2 linked regions of the Verrucomicrobium spinosum DSM 4136 = JCM 18804 genome follow. Each later gene encodes a partner of the first gene's protein in a complex. Links are inferred from orthologs where the notes say so. Each region holds a gene or a part of one and is shown on either strand. Other genes may lie near its edges. The genes, in order: VSP_RS15195 and fabF.

Evidence for each region.
Region 2: the proteins of VSP_RS15195 (region 1) and fabF are in contact, whole or in part, in a solved structure (PDB 6OKG), measured with the Escherichia coli proteins. The link is inferred for Verrucomicrobium spinosum DSM 4136 = JCM 18804 from one-to-one orthologs.

Annotation. Positions count from the first base shown.
Region 1 is NZ_ABIZ01000001.1:3,776,396-3,785,939, reverse strand. The notes cover bases 6,816-9,544. They hold VSP_RS15195 (acyl carrier protein), read right to left. Parts: upstream 8,437-9,544; coding sequence 8,194-8,436; downstream 6,816-8,193. Other genes in these bases: VSP_RS15190 (hypothetical protein), read right to left, coding at 8,561-9,322; VSP_RS15200 (lysophospholipid acyltransferase family protein), read left to right, coding at 7,106-8,077; VSP_RS15205 (M20/M25/M40 family metallo-hydrolase), read right to left, coding at 6,816-7,082. Outside these bases: VSP_RS15235 (polysaccharide deacetylase family protein), read right to left, coding at 1-1,140; VSP_RS15230 (RMD1 family protein), read right to left, coding at 1,254-2,393; VSP_RS15225 (acetyl-CoA carboxylase carboxyltransferase subunit alpha), read right to left, coding at 2,476-3,438; VSP_RS15220 (LysM peptidoglycan-binding domain-containing protein), read right to left, coding at 3,466-4,437; VSP_RS15215 (hypothetical protein), read right to left, coding at 4,456-4,983; VSP_RS15210 (AEC family transporter), read left to right, coding at 5,112-6,044; more of VSP_RS15205, read right to left, coding at 6,060-6,815. UniProt on the Escherichia coli protein: Carrier of the growing fatty acid chain in fatty acid biosynthesis.
Region 2 is NZ_ABIZ01000001.1:4,295,857-4,305,506, forward strand. What follows is about bases 1-2,835. They hold fabF (beta-ketoacyl-ACP synthase II), read left to right. Parts: upstream 1-713; coding sequence 714-1,958; downstream 1,959-2,835. Other genes in these bases: araD (L-ribulose-5-phosphate 4-epimerase AraD), read left to right, coding at 1-531; VSP_RS35980 (O-acetyl-ADP-ribose deacetylase), read left to right, coding at 2,268-2,810; VSP_RS17405 (hypothetical protein), read left to right, coding at 2,818-2,835. In the rest of the region: more of VSP_RS17405, read left to right, coding at 2,836-3,303; VSP_RS17410 (sugar phosphate isomerase/epimerase family protein), read right to left, coding at 3,294-4,226; VSP_RS17415 (hypothetical protein), read left to right, coding at 4,391-4,834; VSP_RS17420 (hypothetical protein), read right to left, coding at 4,942-6,330; VSP_RS17425 (phytoene desaturase family protein), read left to right, coding at 6,475-7,893; VSP_RS35985 (hypothetical protein), read left to right, coding at 8,020-9,249; VSP_RS17435 (FAD-dependent oxidoreductase), read right to left, coding at 9,281-9,650. UniProt on the Escherichia coli protein: Involved in the type II fatty acid elongation cycle. Catalyzes the elongation of a wide range of acyl-ACP by the addition of two carbons from malonyl-ACP to an acyl acceptor.

The sequences.
Region 1 (9,544 bases):
AGCCAGGCTGTCCGGCAGCACAGGCCCCACCCGGGCTAGATTGGCCTCGATCAAAGGCCTGCGATCTGCGATGGTAGCTCCCGGCTGGGGCTGTAGCACAACGAGCTTGTTGCCATGTTCGTCCACTTCGTCGGTTTTTAGGAACTTGCTGTCGGCGATGTTGCCACCACCTCCGCGGAAGTTCGTAGCCAGGCGGAAGTTCACGTCTTTGTCGCCAATCTGCACGAAGCGCGGGAGCTTGCCATTGGGAGTGTCCCAGGTCGTCTTTTGCGGATTCACCGTGACTGCAGCTTCGTAGCCAGCATCCAGACACATCTGGGCGATCTCGTCAGACTTGTTGCCATACGGATAAGCGAAGGTTCTACAGGGAACGCCAAAGGTCTCCTCGAGGAACTTCTTTGATTCCACAATTTCGACTTCCAGCCACTTGTGGTACTGCTCGTCCGTCTTGCCATGCCGGGCAGTGAGGGCCTGGTGAGACACGCTATGGCTGCCCAACTCGGCACCGTACTTCATCATCTCGCGAATCTGGTCGAGCGTCAGAGATCGACCGCCGCGGTTCACGTAGTTCTTGTAGAGATACACCGTGAACGGGTAGTTGAACTCCTTCAGAATCGGGAAGCAGTACTCATGCACCCCCAGCCAGCCATCATCCATTGTGATGACCACTGACTCTTCAGGGATGTTTTTCTCTCCGCGCTTCCAAGCAAGGACATCTGCAAGAGGAATTACCGGGATCTTGGCGTCCTTGAGAGCCTGCATCTGCGTCCGGAAGGTGGTGGCAGTGATGACCATATCACTCCGGGAGGATTTCTCCGCGAAGTCATGGTAACACATGATGGAGACCAGCGCTGACTTGTTCAGCTCAAAAAGCTCTGCCTTGGGCACCTCGATCTCGCTGCCATCCGCTGCGAACATCTTGCCATTCTCCAGCGTCTGCTGGAGTCTCTCTTCCTCGGCCGAGAGCGGCGCTTCCACCGGCGGCGGCGGTGCGGGTGGAGGGGGCTTGGGGAGGAATTCCTTGAGCTTCTCAAGGCAGGAGGTCAGGACACAAAGGCACAATACCGCTACAGCCAGCTGCTTCAGCCAGGGCAGGAAACGGGCAAATGTGACACCAGAAATGGGTCTGCGGGGGCGCATCCTCTGACGTTACGTATGGAGCGGGAAAATGCGAGCAGGTTGTGCACCCAACGAGCAGTCCGATCCCCTGCGCCAAAGGGCCCTTTCACAGCCCAGATCCACGCAAATCCCGACTACTTGGCGAGTTCTGCGAGGAGCAGCACGATATCAATCACAAACATCAGGACAATGGACGCCTCCAGCACCAACATGATGCGGTGATTCTGCTCCTGTTTGAGCATCTCGTACAAGTCATCAAGCGTCTTCAGCTTTTCGTCGATGCTGCGATGCCAGTCTGGCAGGTGGAAGCGGCGGGAGACCGTGTCGTAGAGTCTAGCCAGATGCCAGTCACCGAAGAACTTCGTGATGTTGGAAAGCTCATCGCTAAAACGAGCCAGATCGATGCGCACCTCCCGCAGATGGGGCAGAAGCCGCTTGTGATCCCGAATGCGGGGAGGACGCTGGAGGTCGGCGTAGGAACGTTCCAACGCTGTGTCGATGAGCTGGTCGTAAGCCTCCAGTTCCTCGAGCTGGACGTTGGCAAGCTCCATCACAAACAGAGATTCCTCAAAGTCCGCTGGCCGATCCACGATGAGGGCAGCGTCCCAGTCCACAACGATCAGGTCAGACTGGTAGTAAGAAAGGTGCTTGCTGGTGGATTCGAGTGCCTCCTGGTGCGACAACGGCGGGTCAGAGGTTTCCTGGGTGATGAGCGTTGCGATGATCCTCCGATTGACACGAAACCACTCCTCTGCATTGAACCACTGCCCTCCCGCAAAACCGCCGGGAGACTCCACGCAGAACACCGTGTAGGCCTCTTCCTCCTGAAGCACCTCGACGGGGCGCACCGCCACTGTCCCAAGTTCCTGCCTGAGAATCTCGGAAAGCTCCCTGGCGTGCCGTTGCAGAGCCCCCCCTGCAAATTGGGACCGATGGAACTGGCTAAGGTCCTCCAGGCGATCCACTTCAAAGGAGACTCTCAGTGTCAGACTGATCGCCCCGATGGGCAGCACCTTCACCGAGCGCCCTACCTTCACCACTCTGCCTCCCTCAAGCGGCAGATCCAGAGGTTCCAGCCTGGCCATCCTCGGCTGATAGAAAAGCTGCTGGCGTGGGCTCCGCTTCGAGACGCCCACATGCTGGGCCACCAACGGCTTACCAAGGAGATGCGTCAACCCAGGTCGCCGCAACTCGTAAGCAATGTCGAAGGCATAAAAGTAAACAACTTCGCCCTTCAGTGCTGAGCCTGTGACGGCGCTATCCCCTTCTGCCATGCACTACTCTACTCCGTTCAGGGACGGTGTATCAAGCCGTGGATCACGTTTCCGTCACCCACGACTTAGGGACAGGCTGACCTTACTCGCCTTCGGTAAACTTGCCGTAGGAGCGGAACTTCTCATACCGCTTTTGGAGCAGCTCTTCCGTACCCAGCGGGGTCAGTTCCGCCAAGGCGGACACAAGGGCAGATTTCAGCGAGGCTGCGACAGCGTGGTGGTCGTTGTGGGCACCACCATGGGGCTCAGGGACAATATGGTCTATGATCCCGAGATCCATGAGGTCAGGGGCGCTAAGTTTCAGGGCCTGGGCTGCCTCCGGAGCATGCTGCCGGTGTTTCCAAAGAATGGCGGCACAGCCTTCTGGTGAAATCACCGAGTAGTAGGCGTTCTCCAACATCATGACTCGGTCCGTCACACCGATGCCCAAGGCCCCACCGGAACCGCCTTCACCAATCACCACTGAAACCATTGGTGTGCGGATTTTCATCATTTCCAGCAGGTTGAAGGCAATGGCCTCCGCGATGTTGCGCTCCTCCGCCCCAATGCCCGGAAAGGCCCCCGGGGTGTCGATCATGCAGATGACCGGCAGACCGAACTTCTCCGCCATGCGCATGAGCCTGAGGGCCTTGCGGTACCCTTCCGGATGGGCGCTGCCGAAGTTGCGGAGCAGGTTTTCCTTGGTGTCGCGACCCTTTTGCTGACCGATCAGCATCACTCGCTGGCCATTGAGTGTGGCGAACCCTGCGGGCATCGCATTGTCATCGCCAATGTGACGATCCCCATGCAACTCGACAAACTCGTCAAAACAGAGTCTGGCGTAGTCAAGCATATACGGGCGCTGGATGTGGCGCGCGATTTGCACCCGCTGCCACGGGCTGAGGTTGGCGTAGGTTTCCTCCTGTAGCTCCGCCAGTTTCTTCTCGAGATCGGCAATCGCAAGCGTGACTTTGCTCGTGTTCTTCAGAGCCTGCTTGCGGCGCAGCTCTTCCAGCTCTTCCCGCGCCTTGACGAGCGGTTTTTCAAATTCCAAAACTTGTTTCATGTTGCTGACAAAAAGTTGAATTTAAGGTTAGCGCGCGACAAACAACTTCGTCTGCGTGCGGACGATTGTGAACAGCTCTTCAATGTCCTCCCGGGCCAGAAACACCCCGGTTTCCGGGATGCCCGCCAGGCCATCATCATCGTCGTCGTCCACAACTTTATTGGCAGCCTTTGAGCCGCCTTTGGACTTCCCTTTGGTCGCCGCAGCGGGCTGGGAGGGTGTCGTCGTCTTATCAACAAGCGGCTTCGCCTTGGGCAGCCCCCGGAGATTAAATCCGGTCTTGTGACCAACCAGCCATTTGTCAGCACTGATGAAAAGAGGATTCTCCGAGGTCACGGCCTTGCCATTGTGCCAGGCGCTTTTTGCCTGGATCACGGTCTCGGCGGGTGCCTTCATCCCAGGGGGCAGGCGGACTTCCAGAGCCTGATATTCCTTGAAGAAGTAGCCCTTCTCCCGGGTCCCGCGCCAGAGCTGGACGGTCTTGGAAGAGATGTCCACCACGATCTCAAAGTCCAGGGGAAAAACGAACAGGTGATCTCCAGGCTGCAGATTGGTGCTCAGCATGCCATTGGCCCGCATGATGCATTCCACGCTCGTCTGGTTTTTGCGGGCGATGAGCCCCATCGAGTCGCCCGGCTGAACGATGTAGTCCTTTCTCTGCGGATTGGCCTCCTGGGAGAAAAGCATGTCCATGTTCAGCTCGCCAATGATCCGGCGGGCCTCAGGCCCTGCGGAGGTCTCAGGAAAGCTGTCCAGCAGACGATAGAGCGCCTTTCGCCCCTCCGCGTAGTTCGAGGCGTTGATGAATTCCATTGCTTCATCAAAACGGCGCACCCCTGGATCCGGCAGACTAGTGTGCTTGCCCTGCATTTTCTTGATCTGGCCCTGAACCACCGTCTCATGCCCGAGGACACGAGTGTAGTACCAGTAAGCGGCAGCAAGCACCGAACCTGCGATACCCACCGCAAGAAGGAAGACGAGGATTTTAAATCGGCTCATCGTATCCGTGGCATCAGCTCAGCCTAGCAGGCCCCGACGCTTGAAATCGAACATGTTGATATTTTGGGACTTCTCAATCATTTCGAAAAAGAACCTCAGCAGCGAGATCTCCCAGGTGTCGTCAACACCCTGAATGATGGCTCGCATGGGATTGCCAGAGGCGCGCTGCTCGGTCAGCAACTTGTCGCACACAGTGGCAAATGACTCATGAACGATCTCCTCGCTCACGGTGGTACGCTTAAAATTGAACCTGTAGCGCAGGATCGCAAGATCCTTGAGGTGGTTCTTCACCCACTGGCCAAAAGCCTCCGCCTCGGCTCCGAATCCCTCGAAACTCCAGTCGTCTGTCACCGTAGGGGTGACGATCATGGGGCGTTCCGCCTCGATCCGGCCTTGGCGCACTCGCGTCACATTGGTGGAGTCCATGAGTTCGGTCACCAGTTGAAACTCGAACTGGGTGGTGCCAAAAGTATCAATGCGACGATCAGGCTCGTGAAGAACCTTCGTGTTTTCGATCGTGTACTGAAAATCGAACTCAGAATGCATTTCTAGGTGGGAGGCAGAGGGTAGTGCGGAATGGCTTCGTGGCTAGCGTTTTTTGAGGCTTGGATTTGCGAGGGGGATTCCATCAGATCGCTCTTGAATGCGGAGCTGGCCCCCTTGAATCTGCGGAGATGTTCTTTGACCTCTTCCTGAATGTTTGCGCTCCCATTTTCTTTGTGGTGGGTCTGGGATGGCTCTTGGACCGGAAATTCCGGCTCCATCTGGAGACTCTGGTCAAACTGAACATCTATCTTCTGGTACCAGCTTTCATCTTCACCCGGGTGCTCGACACCGAACTGGCCGGTCACGAAGCGTTGCAGATTGTGGGGTTCACCCTGGCCACCATCACCCTCATGTTCATCTGTAGCACAATTGCAGCCAGAGTCCTCAAAATGCACTCGCAACAGCGGCAGGCTTTGCGCTTGGCCACCATGTTCTACAACTGTGGAAATTATGGCCTACCCCTGGTGACGCTGGCTTTTGGCCATGAGGGTGCCGCAGTTCAAGTTTATGTCCTGGCAACGATGAATGTTGCCACTTTCACAATCGGTCTCTTTCTCGCTCAGGAGCGCGGTGAAAAGCCGGGGGCGCACTGGCGGGCGCTCAATGGAATGCTGAGGCAACCCACGCTCTACGCCCTGCTTGCTGGAGTGCTGGCCAAATCCACCGGGCTTCACCTTCAGGAGGTGACATGGCTCTGGCAGCCACTGGATCTGCTCCAGGCCGCTTTGGTGGGATTTGCCCTCCTCACCCTGGGGGTCCAGATGTCTCAGACCCGCCCCGCCCCCTTCCGCGCTCCGCTGTTTGCCGCTCTGGGCATTCGCCTCATTCTTAGCCCTCTACTGGCTCTTGGGCTGACTCAAATCATGGGATTTCCTCCGGCGGTAGCAGCTTCTCTGGTCCTCGCGACGGGGGCTCCCACGGCCGTGAACACAGCCCTGCTTGCGCATGAATTTGGTGGCGATGTCTCATTCGCCACCTCTTCCGTGTACTACACCACCTTGGTCAGCATGCTCACGACCACCGTGACCCTGAGCCTGCTGAAGCTGTGGCTGGCTGCCTGACGAGCGATCTGAAAATCAGACCAAAGTCTCTTCGAACTTGGCATTGGACGCCTCAAGGTGCTTCTTGTACTCCTTCATGCGAAGGGTCACACGCTCTTCAAGGGTGCGCTCACCAAGCCCCTGATGCTCGGTGCCCACCAGGGCCACCACCAGATTCACCGTGGCTTTCACGTCTTCAAGCATCACATATTCGGCAGAGACATTCTGGTCGTCGTCCAGATTGTGATAGTTGCCCAGAGGGACGCTCAGACCGGCGCTGCGAATCCCGCAGGCCTGGAGCGCAGTGGCCTCGCAAGCCCCGGCGTCCAGAAGGCAACGTTGGACTCGAATCCCCTGCTCTGCGGCGGTGCGCATGACCGTGGCGATCAAGTCATGGTCAAACACCGAAAGGCGGTCGCCCACACGAACGATGGGCCCATCACCCATTTCCGCACCGTTCACAGGACGGCTGGTTTCAACGGACAGAAACGCGGCCTCTTTTCCGAAAGGCCAGTGTTTGCCCAGGTGCCAGGCTCCCAGGAAGCCCACTTCCTCAGCGCGGGTGAAGGCGGCATGCACCGTTGCATCCAGACCCAGACGGGCCAGCTCTTTAATGGTGGCAATAATCACAGCACAACCAATCAGATCGTCACAGGCCGCAGCGCCCACTTTGCCTTCTTCAATGGTGACGGGGAAACCCCACGGCGCAATTTCGCCGTTCTCGCGACGGAGAGCGATGTTCTCAGGGAGATCCACAATCGATTTCGGCACGCCACCCAGAAACTCCCAGTCCCCATTCTTGCCAGGGCTCTTCACCCAAGCCGGGTGATCCATGTGCGCGCCCAACACCCAGACCGGGCTGGACTTGCGCTTACCCTTGCGATAGGTCGCCAGCAAATTGCCAAAGGCATCGGTGGACAGCTCCACATGGGGCACGTCCAGAAGGAGCTGCTCAATTTGCGCCCGCACATGATATTCATGAAATGGGGCGGTCGGTTGATTCAGGAGCTTCTTGAGGATAGAGGTCAGCGTGTCGGCCATTGCCCACTCTATACTCATTTCTCCCAGTACCAAACGTGATCGTGAAGAAGATTCGCCACCGGATTGAGACATTTCTAGTGAACTTCGGAGTCTGGTGGCTCCCAAAACTCTCCAGGGGACAAGTTTTGCTCCTCAGCAAGGTGATCGGACTGCTCGCTTTTGCCATCGACTACCGCGGCCGCAGCACGGCCATTGCAAACCTCAAGGCGGCTTTTGCCCGGGAGAACATTACTCCCGCCCAAGCTCGTCGCATCGCGATCGGCAGTTTCCAGAATTTCGCCCGCACCTTCCTGGATCTTTTCTGGATCGCGGGGCACCCGAAGGAGGAATTGCCGGAAATTGCGAAGCTTTCCTGGCAGGATTCCGAAACGCCCGCCATGGCAAAATCCCGGGGCGCACTCTGGGTCACACCGCACTATGGCAACTTTGAGGTCCTCAGCCTTATCGTGGGCCTTCAGGGCTTCACCCAACTCACCATCGCTCAAGACTTCAAAAATGCCGCATTGACCGACATCTTTGCCCGGCTCAGGCAGAAAACTGGCCACGAAATCATCCCGCAACAAGGGGCGATGTTACGAATCTTCAAGCAACTAAAACGAAACGGGCACGCTTCACTGCTTGCCGATCTCACCGTCAAACCCGGCCGCGCCGCCACGGTGATCGAGTGTTTTGGACTGAAAACTTGTGTCCCCAACCTGCACACGAGCCTGGCATTCCGGCTGGGGCTGCCCCTCCTGCCCGCGACCGCCCTCCCTCTGACAGATGGGACGTACCGCTGCCATTTCCTCGACCCCATGGAGGCTTCAGACTATCCCTCCATCGACACCATGACCCAGGCGGTGTGGGACCGGTTCGAACCCCAAATCCGCCAGCACCCCGAGTGCTGGATGTGGATGTACAAGCACTGGCGCTACCTCCCCGGCCCAGAACACGATTCCCGATATCCGGAGTACGCCAATCCCAACCGCCAGTTCCGGGAGATGCTCCCCGTTGCGCAATTGCCCCCGCCGTGATTTTCCGGGCCAGAGGAAGATGCCTACACACCCTCGGGAAAACTGAACGCAAGAAAGGCACGGTAAACCGTGCCTTTCCCAGAAATAGATGAAGGGTCAGTCCGGTAAGCGGAAGCTTACTCAGCGTTCTCTTCGACGTAACGGATCACATCACCCACGGAGAGTAGCTTTTCAGCCTCTTCATCGGGCACGTCGATGCCGAACTCTTCTTCGAAAGCCATGACCAACTCCACGGTGTCGAGTGAATCGGCGCCAAGGTCTTCAATGAACTTGGCTTCAGGAGTGACTTGTTCGGGGTTCACGCCGAGCTGTTCGACGATGATGTCCCGGACTTTGTCTGCAATGTTGGATTCGGCCATAAATGCGTGTTGTAGGTTGCTAAGTGGCGGGGAGCATTAGCGGGTGCGCCATTTTTCGCAACTGGGAAAATGCGATTTTTTACGTCCCCTTTTTGCCCGATTCCAGGCAGAAAGGGCTTGCCCACTAAGCGGTATTTTTAGGGGAAGATTCGGAGTTCTCTTTCTCTTCGCCGCTCGTTCCGTGATTGTCTGCCACTTTTTCGATTAATTCTCCGGAAAACCCCTCCAAAAGACGTTTCAGGACGCGATCAGCGCCATGGAACTTGAGATCGTCCACCACGGCCTTGCGCTCGGCTCCAGTGCCCCCCACACGGTAGTACACCGTCGCGAGCCCTTTGTTGTCCCATTTGCGCTTGTCAACCTTGAACACGTCCGCAAATGCCACCTTGGAGCCGTTGGGCATCTGCATTTCCGACCGGTGGCCGATCAGCACCTTGTTGTGGTTGAGCAGAACGAGAATCCCTGCAATGGCCGCACCGACGATCATCGCCGCCCCCCAGTAAAACTGCTGCTCAATCTCCTCTGGGCTGTATTTCTTGGGATCACTGGGCCAGTCATGTGGTGCAGCATAGTCGTCCCACCGGGGCTGCTGGAGGTTCGGATTGACGATCCACCCTTTCTCCCGCGCGTCCTTCAGCCAGGCAGCCACAGCCGCCTCCCCTGCGCTCTGCGCTGTATCATAGCTCTTGAGTACTGTTTCTTCAAACCACACCTTCTTGGCAGCTACCGCATTCTTTTTTGGATAGCCCACCTTCCCATCGTAAAAAAAGAACAGCCCCATTCCCAAGAACATGGCCGCAAGCAGCCCCATCCTCCGATAGTACCACGAGGTCACATGACAGATGATGGTGTCGGGATCTTTCGGTGGATGGGCCGCATTCGTCATGTGTGGTCATTGAAGCCTCTTTCCAACGCCCGTGCAAGCCCGTGGCCAGGATCAATTCACAACCACAAGGGGGCCAAATTTTAACCCCCACCAGCTCAACAGGATCAAAAATCGCCCTTCATTCCCAGCTCCGCCATTGGCTCGAACACCATTTATCCCGCACTCACGCAGGAAAGGCCCGCTTTTTCCACCGACTGGCACGATGTGTGCCATTTGGCGCAG
Region 2 (9,650 bases), 520 kb from region 1 along the record:
CTGGTAGTGCTCGATCTGGACGGCAAGGTGGTGGAGGGCAAACTTCGCCCATCCTCCGATACCAAGACCCATCTTCACCTGTATCGCGAGTTCGCCGAGATCGGCGGTGTAACCCACACCCACTCTCCCTACGCCACGACGTTCTCCCAGGCCGGACGGGCGCTGCCCTGCTATGGCACGACCCATGCCGATCATTTCTTCGGGACCGTCCCCCTCGCCCGTGCTCTCACTCCAGAGGAAATCGCAGCCGACTATGAGCATCATACTGGCGTGGCGATCGTCGAGCGTTTTCGCGAACTTGGCTTGAACCCGATGGAGATGCCCGCTGTCCTCCAGATCCATCATGCGCCATTCAGTTGGGGAAAAAGCGCGATGGATTCCCTGAACAATAGCATTGCACTGGAGATGTGTGCCCAAATGGCCCTGGGGAGCCTCACGCTCAACCCAGAGTTGACGGCCATCCCTGACCATATTCTCAATAAACACCATTCCCGCAAGCATGGCCCTGGAGCCTACTACGGGCAGAAGTAATTGAGCGTGAGCCTCATCTATCTGGGAATCTAAAAACTTCCCAACATTCGGCACGGTCGGGAGTCGGACATAACCCCCCCTCCCAAGGGGGGCCTGACCCCAATTCCGATTTTCCCCTTGCCCCACCTTTCAAACCGTGGCTAATCGGGGTGCACCAACCCTTCTATTCTACACATTTCCTCATGACAGACCGTCGTATCGTCATCACCGGCATTGGCGTTGTTTCCCCTCTCGGAAACAACAAGGATGACTTCTGGAAGAACCTCGTCGCCGGCAAGAGCGGGATCCGTTTTATCAAAGCTTTCGATACGGAGCAGTACGACACGAAGTTCGGTGGCGAAGTCGTGGACTTCGATCCCAAGGCGTACTTCAAAGATTTCAAGGACGCCCGTCGCGCTGACCGATTTACGCAACTCTCCGTGGGCGCGGCCAAGATGGCTGTGGCCGAGAGCGGCATCGACTCCTCCAGCACCCCGCCGGAACGCATCGGCGTCATGCTGGGCAGCGGCATCGGCGGCCTGACCACTTTGGAGAACAACCACACGCTTCTCATCACAAAGAGCCCCTCCCGCGTCTCCCCTTTCACCATCCCGATGATGATCGGCAACATCGCGAGTGGCATGCTCTCGATGGAATACGGCTTCCTTGGGCCGAACATGTGCATCACCACGGCCTGTGCCACCTCCAACCACTGCATCGGTGAAGCTTGGCGCATTCTGAAATTCGGCGATGCCGATGTGATCATTGCCGGCGGCTCCGAAGCCTCCATCGCCCCCATGGGTCTGGCTGGTTTCGGCAACATGAAGGCTCTGAGCACCCGCAACGATGCTCCGGAAAAAGCCAGCCGTCCGTTTGACCGTGATCGTGACGGCTTTGTCATGGGCGAAGGTGCCGGCGTCGTGGTGCTTGAAGAATATGAGCACGCCAAGAAGCGCGGGGCTCACATCTATTGTGAACTCGTCGGCTACGGCCTCAGCGCCGATGCCTACCACCTCTCCGCCCCGCTTCCCGACGGGTCCGGCGCGGCCCGATGCATGAACATGGCCCTCGGCCATGCGAAGATGAATGCGAACGAGGTCAGCTACGTGAATGCCCACGCCACCAGCACCCCGGTGGGTGACATCTGCGAAGTCCAGGCCATCAAGCGCACCTTCGGTGACTACGCCAAGAACGGCCTCCTCGTCAGCGCCACCAAGTCCATGACCGGTCACCTGCTCGGGGCCGCTGGCGGTATTGAGCTTGCTGCCAGCATCCTTTCCATCCGCGACCAGGTCATCCCGCCCACGATCAATGTGGAAAACCAGGATCCGGAATGCGATCTCGACGTGGTGCCAAACGTAGCCCGTGAAGCCAAGGTCAATGCAGCTCTCAGCAACTCGTTCGGATTTGGTGGCCACAATGCGGCCCTCCTGGTGCGGAAACTCTGATCCTCTGATCCCCACCCGTTGACTCTTTAAAAGCATCACTTGCCCCGGCAGGTGGTGCTTTTTTGTGCCCTCCGGCGAAACCCAGCAGGGCACCCCATTCCGCCCCGAACGTTTGGCAATAGAAGGAGTCCAAAAATGGCACTCCGCTCGATATTAAAAAGTACCGCTCTGCGTGAAAGACTGGGAATTTCAAGGCGGTGCCCGCAACTTTTCATTCGATTAAACAAGAGTTTTCCATCATACTGTATCGAACAGCAGGTTCCCTGGCTTGATCGCCCTCGTGACCTGCCGATTGCGCCGCCGCACCGCATGAGCCCTTCCCTCCGCGCCCTCCAGGCTAACATCACCACCCTGCCCGTGGATGCCATTGTCAATGCGGCCAACTCCTCGCTGCTGGGCGGAGGAGGAGTGGATGGTGCCATTCACCGCGCTGCTGGCCCCGAGCTGTTGAACCAATGTCGATTGCTGGGTGGCTGCAAAACCGGCGATGCCAAGCTGACCATGGGTTACCAGCTCCCGGCAAAGTTCGTCATCCACACCGTAGGCCCAGTCTGGCGCGGCGGGCAGGAAGGGGAACCTGAGTTGCTGGCTTCCTGCTACCGCCTATCCCTGAGACTCGCCTCTTCCAACGGTGTCCGTACGATTGCCTTCCCCTGCATCAGCACCGGCATCTACGGCTATCCCGTGGAACTTGCAGCGGAGATTGCCCTCCACATCGCCAGGGAGGAATCGACCCGTGACACCGGGATCGAGGAGATTCTCTTCTGCTGTTTCTCCGCGCGTGACTTAAAAGTTTACACCCGCCTCCTTGAAACTTCGAAGTCAGCCCCCACTTTGAGTCTTGCCCATTGACCCTGCCATGAGGTCACGCTTCTACTGCATTTTTCTCATCGCCTCATCGCTCTTCCTGCTGATGACGGTCATCCTGCCTGTCTTGAGCGTGGCCGCCAAGCACGGCATCAACGACGAAGAGTGGACGAACATCCAGCGTCGCGGTCTGCCCAGCAGCGCCGCCTTCATGACCTGGACTTCGTGGTCTCCAGCGGACGGCGCCATCTTCTCGATCCCGGTGGATGATTCCGGCGGCCCTCCCCCACCCCTTATCGAGTATCGCATTGGCACAGGGCAAACCTGGCTTTTTGATTTCAATTTCTACCAAGGGCGCTACAAGAACACCAACGGGCAGTGGCAGGTGATTCCGGCCCGCGGTCCGCTCTGGGGCGTGCAGATCCACTGGCACTGGACCTGGATCGCGATGGGTCTGGCTGTTCTGACCACGGTCATCTTTGTCCTGCTAAAGCCCACTTACGAGCCGACGGGGGCCGAAATGCCGCTTCACACCTGACCAAACGCCTTGCGCAGCAAGGCCAGACTTTTAGGAATCGCACTCAGCGGATCTTCCTTCCCTTCAAATTCCAGCGAGACATAGCCGGTAAATCCGGCCTTCTGCATGATGCTGGCGATCCGGTCATAGTCGAGGTCGAGCGTGTACCAGGTGCCGCCACCATAGTACGTCTTTGCCTGGAGCAGCACGGTGTCCGGTGCCAGGAGCGCCAGCCGGTCATAAGGGTCCTCCAGGAAACAACCCGTATCCAGTGTAACTTTGAGCCAGGGGGAATTCACCGCATCCACGACCCGCTTCACGCCCTGGGGAGTGCGGCCCAGACCCCAGTGGTTTTCCAGTCCCATGATCACCCCTCGCTTCCCCGCCTCGGCCGCGAGCCCGCCGTAAGCTTCGATCACCCACTCAAACGCATTTTCTTTTGTATAGCCAGGGAGCGGATCATCCTCGCCCCGCCGCGCCATCAGCTCATCGAAATTCTTGGTCGTACCCCACGTGCCAGAATTCACCCGCATCGTGGGAATCCCCAACTGATACGCCTGCTCCAGGCAGTCCACCGTGTGGTCGTAGTTCTTCTTTCGCTTCTCCTTGTCTGGCGAGAGAAAACCCTGGTGGGTGGAATAACCCATGAGGTCGAGGCCAAGAACAAACGCCTGCCGCTTGATCTTGAACAGCTCTGCGGGCTCATAGGAAGTCAACTGCCGCTGTAGCACTTCGAAACCATCGAACCCCATCCGCGCCGCATGCTCCAGACAAACATCCATCGGGCGCAGGGCCTCCCGATTGAAGCCCCAGAAGGAATAGGAAGAAACGCCGATCCGGTTAGGGCGTAGCTTGGGTGAGACTTCCGCCGCCGAGGAAAGGCTTCCCACTGTGGCGAGTGAACCAAGCGCAGCACTCGAAGCAACAAATTGACGGCGATTCATTCCCTCGAGAGTAAACACATCTTGTCGGGTGGAATCAATCCTCGAACGAGATTGACCGGTTTTGTCAGCATGGAAGCATTGACGTGCCATCGCGGCCGTCCTACCTCTTGTCGTCTTCAGAGGGTTTCGCTTCGGACGCCCTCCCCCCCTCTCTCCATCTCCCCATGCCCAGCTCCTTTAGCGGAATTGGATCGATCTACTACGGCCAGCGTCATTTTCGACCTGACGGCTCATACGTCACGACGGAATGGCTGATCTTTTTCTACTTTCCTGTCTTCCCCATACGGAGCCTCAGGGTTCTCAGAAATCCACAGGCCGACCGCCATTCACTGATCGACAACGGCATAGGTTACCGTGTCCTGGCCCAAGAGCGCCTCTGCTGGTCTCAGGTCATTTCAACCTATGGATTTGTCATTGGAAGCCAGATCTGGATGGTATTCGTCATCGGAGTGTTAGCAGCGTCTTCCGAAGTCTGGAAAGAGTATGAACTTGCAGCGGTGTTTGCTGCAGCCCTTGTGGTAGCTATTCCCTTCCTCCTGGTCCTTTGGTTTCGCATTAAAAACAAGAACGCTGCCATGGCCAACCCACAATTCGACTCACAGAGTTAGGGGTTTCGGATATCCTTCAGATGCCCCTCCACACACAGAGCTTGGAGTCGATACAAGACAGCCCAAGTCATTCCATTTCGGGATCCCATTGACAGGCCAGCTCAACTTTACTTGAGCACATCCCGCACGTACAACTCAGACACGGGCTGGCTCATGTAGTCTTCACCCAGCAACTTCTTCAGCTTGGCCACCGCCGTTTTCCGGTCATCGCCCGTGTTCTTCTCATGGCGGGCCCAGAATTCTTCCCACCAACCTTCGGGCTGCACCTTCACTCCGGCGTATTCCGTGACGCGGCCCGTCTCCCCACCCGTGACCAGGCTGCCCACATAACTGCTCTGGGCATACACACGATCAATTTGGGCCTTGATGGCGGCCACATCGGCTTCCGACACCACCCCGTTGGAAGTGGCCTTGTAGAACTGGACCGTGACGCGTACGGGATAGTCAGGATCCCGGCGAATCGGAAGGTTGTCGATCTCTGTGAAAGGACCCTCCATTTCACCGTGGCCGATGACGGCGTTCTCCACATCACTGGTGCGTGTCCGAGCCGCGCCCCCCGGAGCCGCGGGCATCGCTCCTTCGGACGCTCCGAGTGAGAAGCGACGAGGCCGCTCCTTTTGTTTCAGGGGCACTTGAATGAGGAGCACCATGTTCAGCCCGGTTTCCTCTCCCAGCTTGGGGGCCTGACCTTCGGGACCAGCCTCCTTGGCGACCTTGGAGTCGGACTCCCGTTCACCGGTGAGACTTGCCCGTTGACCATTCGCATTGAAGAAGAGGCGTTGGCCCCAGGCACTGCCACTGGCAAAGGCGTCGCGTTTGTTGTCGATCACCGTCACACTCGTGCCTTCCCTGGTGCACAAGATGGTCAACACCGCGGGATCTCCGCTGATGGACTGGTAGTTGAACAACACCGGGTTGAAGATCGCCTTGCCCTCCTTGGGAATCGGGAGGAAGCACGCCTGGGCACTCACCAGCACTTTGGAATCTCGTGCCGCCAGCAGGGACCGGGCTTGGCCGTCGTTTTTCCACGAACTCGGCTGGCTGAGGAAGTCCAGTGGGCTGGAAAGAAAATCCCTTAGAGAGACCCGCTGGAGACCCCGCCCCCGCTCATTGCCAACCAGCAGGGTGAAGGCGGCGGGATCGATGTCGCAAGACTTGTCATCGAAGTTGGGAAAGCGAATGACAGGCATGCAGGTGGTCTTGAATCCCCCTTTGGTCTCCCGTCCCACCTGGATGGTCATGTCACTGATGTTGGGACCGACGGATGAGCCCTTGAAACGCCCCGTGTCCTCCCAAGTCAGGTCCAGGACTTGCAGGCCACGCGCACGCGCCAGCTCTTGAGCCTTTCCCTCGCGCGACATGGTCGCGGTGCGTTCGATAGCCTTCTCATAGGGATCGCCAAACAAGGACAGGGCAGGTGCCGGGGGTGTTGCGGCCAGAAGTGCGGCAAGCCCCAGCGTCAAGCGGGTGCCTCTATGGGTGAAAATCATTTTCATAGGTGGCGGGGAGGTCTCTGGAGAGGCATGACGGCCTCCCTGAGCGTTTCTTGTCAGATTCCCCTCGCCTGTGACCGGGGCCATCTCGCGGCACATTGCCACTGGCGCATCCACCGCATCCCCCTATGCTGAGCTACTACACGTATGCCCCAGTACGACGCCATCATCATTGGTTCCGGCCCGAATGGCCTGGCTGCCGCCATACGCCTGGCCCAGCAGGGATGGAAGACCCTGGTCCTGGAAGGTGCCGATACCGTGGGCGGAGGGATGCGCACCAAGGAACTGACCAAGCCATTCCACCTGCACGACGTCTGCTCCGCCATTCACCCAATGGGTGTGGCGTCCCCTTTCTTCCGGTCGCTCGACCTGGAATCTCACGGCCTACGTTGGATTCACCCCGACCTGCCCCTGGCTCACCCCATGGACGGTGGTCGGGCCGTGTTGCTGCACCGTTCGCTTCAGGAAACGGCCGCGGGACTGGGCAAGGACGGTGGTCGGTACCGGTTCTTTTTTGATTCTCTAGCAGCTCATTCCCATGAACTCTACGGGGACCTCCTGGCACCAGCCCGCCTGCCCCGGCATCCCTTGTTGATGGCCCGTTTCGGCATGGGCGCTGGCTTGCCCGCCAGCATCTTTGCCCGATATTTCTCCACACCTGAGGCGCGCGCGCTCTTCGCAGGAAATGCCGGTCACTCGGTCATGCCCTTCCATCTACCGCTAACCTCGGCTATCGGGCTGGTTTTGCAAACTGCCGCGCATGCGGGGGGCTGGCCCATTCCCGAGGGCGGCTCGCAGAGCATCGCCAACGCGATGTTGAGCCTGCTGACCTCCCTTGGCGGCGAGGTGCGGTGCAATACCCCGGTGAAGTCTTTTGCCGATCTGCCGGACGCCCGTGCTTATCTCTTTGACATCAGCCCAAGGAATCTCGCCAGGATCTGCGGTCGCGAGCTTCCTCAAGCGTACCGGTACAAGCTGGAACGTTTCCGTCACGGCCCGGGGGTATTCAAGGTGGACTATGCCCTCCATCACCCCATCCCGTGGTCCAATGAAAACTGCCATCGCGCTGGCACTGTCCACTTGGGCGGCACCCTTGAGGAAATAGCCAAAAGTGAGCGGGATGCCTGGGAAGGACGGCATTCGGACCATCCCTTTGTGCTGGTCTCCCAGCCTTCCATGCTCGACTCCAGCCGCGCTCCCGCTGGCAGGCACGTGGCCTGGGCCTACTGTCACGTCCCGCATGGTTCTACGGATGACCGTCTGGAAGTCATCACGCGCCAGATCGAGCGATTCGCTCCCGGCTTCCGCGATTGTATCGTTGCCACGGCTACGCTCAATACCAGCCAGATGGAGAGCTACAATCCCAACTACATCGGAGGCGACGTGGTGGGCGGCATCACAGACTGGCGACAGCTCTTCACCCGACCTGCCAGCTTGTTTCAGCCCTACGCCACCCCCCACCCAAAGATCTACCTCTGCTCGGCATCCACACCGCCTGGAGGAGGCGTTCACGGCATGTGCGGTTATTGGGCGGCGGAGTGCGTTTTGAAGCGCGTTCGCGAGTAGTGGCCAGAGTGAATGACACCACCACGGAGCCCGCCCTGTCTCCATGAACTGAGTCGATCAGGATCCCATTCCCGCCTCACGGCTGCTGGCCCCACATCACGCATCACCCACCCGGTCTTCGCTCGCATGACCCTGGAGCCCATTTTCTCCCGAACCAGGCATCTCTGGCAGGCCTGTGCCACAGGCGGAGCGATCATCCTGTCGGTTGGAACGGCTCATGCCTTCCCTCTGCTCTCACCAGATTCTCCCGTGGATGCCACTCTCACGGGATCGATTGACCTGGAGAGCTATTCCATCGACCAGCCGGCACCCGGCCTGCTGTTCACAGATGACGACACCTACTTCGCCCCCCGCCTCTCGTTGATTCTGGATCTCCAGTGGGGTCCGCACTGGAGCGCCTTTGCACAGGGCCGCGTCGATCGGGGTTTTGATCCGGGCGTGAGATCTGATGGCGACATTCGTCTCGACGAGTATGCCATCCGCTGGAGTCCTTGGGGAGACTCCATGGTGAACCTCCAGGTGGGCAAATTTGCCTCCGTATTTGGCAACTGGATTCCCCGTCAGCTCAGCACCCAGAACCCGTTCATCACCGCCCCTGCTCCGTATGAAAATGTGTTCGGCATCACCGATGCCGCCGCCCCTCTCAGCCGGGGCGCTTTCCTGGAACGCAAGATGCAGGCCGACAAAAAAAGAGACTGGCTCCCCCAGATCTGGGGCCCTGCCTATGCCCATGGCACCTCACTATCCGGACGGTTGGACCAGTTTGAGTACGCCATCGAAATCAAGAGCAGCGCCCTCTCCTCCCGCCCCAGTGCCTGGGAGGCAAGAGAGCTGGAATGGGACCACCCCACCATCACGGGGCGGCTGGGATGGAGACCCGACTCCTCCTTAGCACTGGGCCTCTCTGGCAGCACGGGTGCCTATTTGCTGGAGGCTGCGGACGCCACCCTTCCCGCTGAAAGCGAGCGGGATAACTTCAAGCAGGATACCGTTGGGATGGACTTCCGCTACTCGATCCGCCATTTCGAACTCTGGAGCGAGTTCATTTTCACCCGTTTCGAAGTGCCCGGCGTTGGCGACGCCGACCTGGCCTCTTTCTATGTGGAGGGGCGCTACAAGATCACCCCCAGCCTCTATGCCGCCCTGCGCTGGAATCAGCAGTGGTTTGACGACATTTCAGACGGACACGGCGGCTCCCCCGGCTGGGACCGGGATCTCTACCGGGTGGATGTGGCTCTGGGATACCGATTTGCCCGCAATTTACAGGGCAAGGTGCAGTACAGTTATGGACACGAACCCGGTCTGAACGCCAATGGCAGCCACCTGCTGGCCACGCAGCTCACCTGGACATTCTGACCGGCCACCCGGGAACAGGAGGATCTGCGAATCAGGCTCGTAAGCCGAGCTGGCGGAGTTTTTCCTCGCTCTCCTTCCAGTTCACCTCGTGCGGCAGGCGCTGGGACTTCGCAGCGATGGCTCCGGTCACTCCGGCGGCCTCACCCATGGCCACGGCATTACCGGTCACCCGGTAGCTGGCGTGGGAGATGAAATCGCCGCTGATGCACCTGCCAGCCATCATGAGGCCATCCACATCCCGGGCGATCAAGGCGCGCAGAGGAATGTCGTACGGCTTCACCTTGATGCCCGTGGCATGAATGGCTGCTGTCTTGTTGTGATCCGCACTGGTGGCATGAATGTCCACACCGAACGTGACCCGGGCAACACCGTCCTCGTGACGGATACCTTGAATGAGGTCG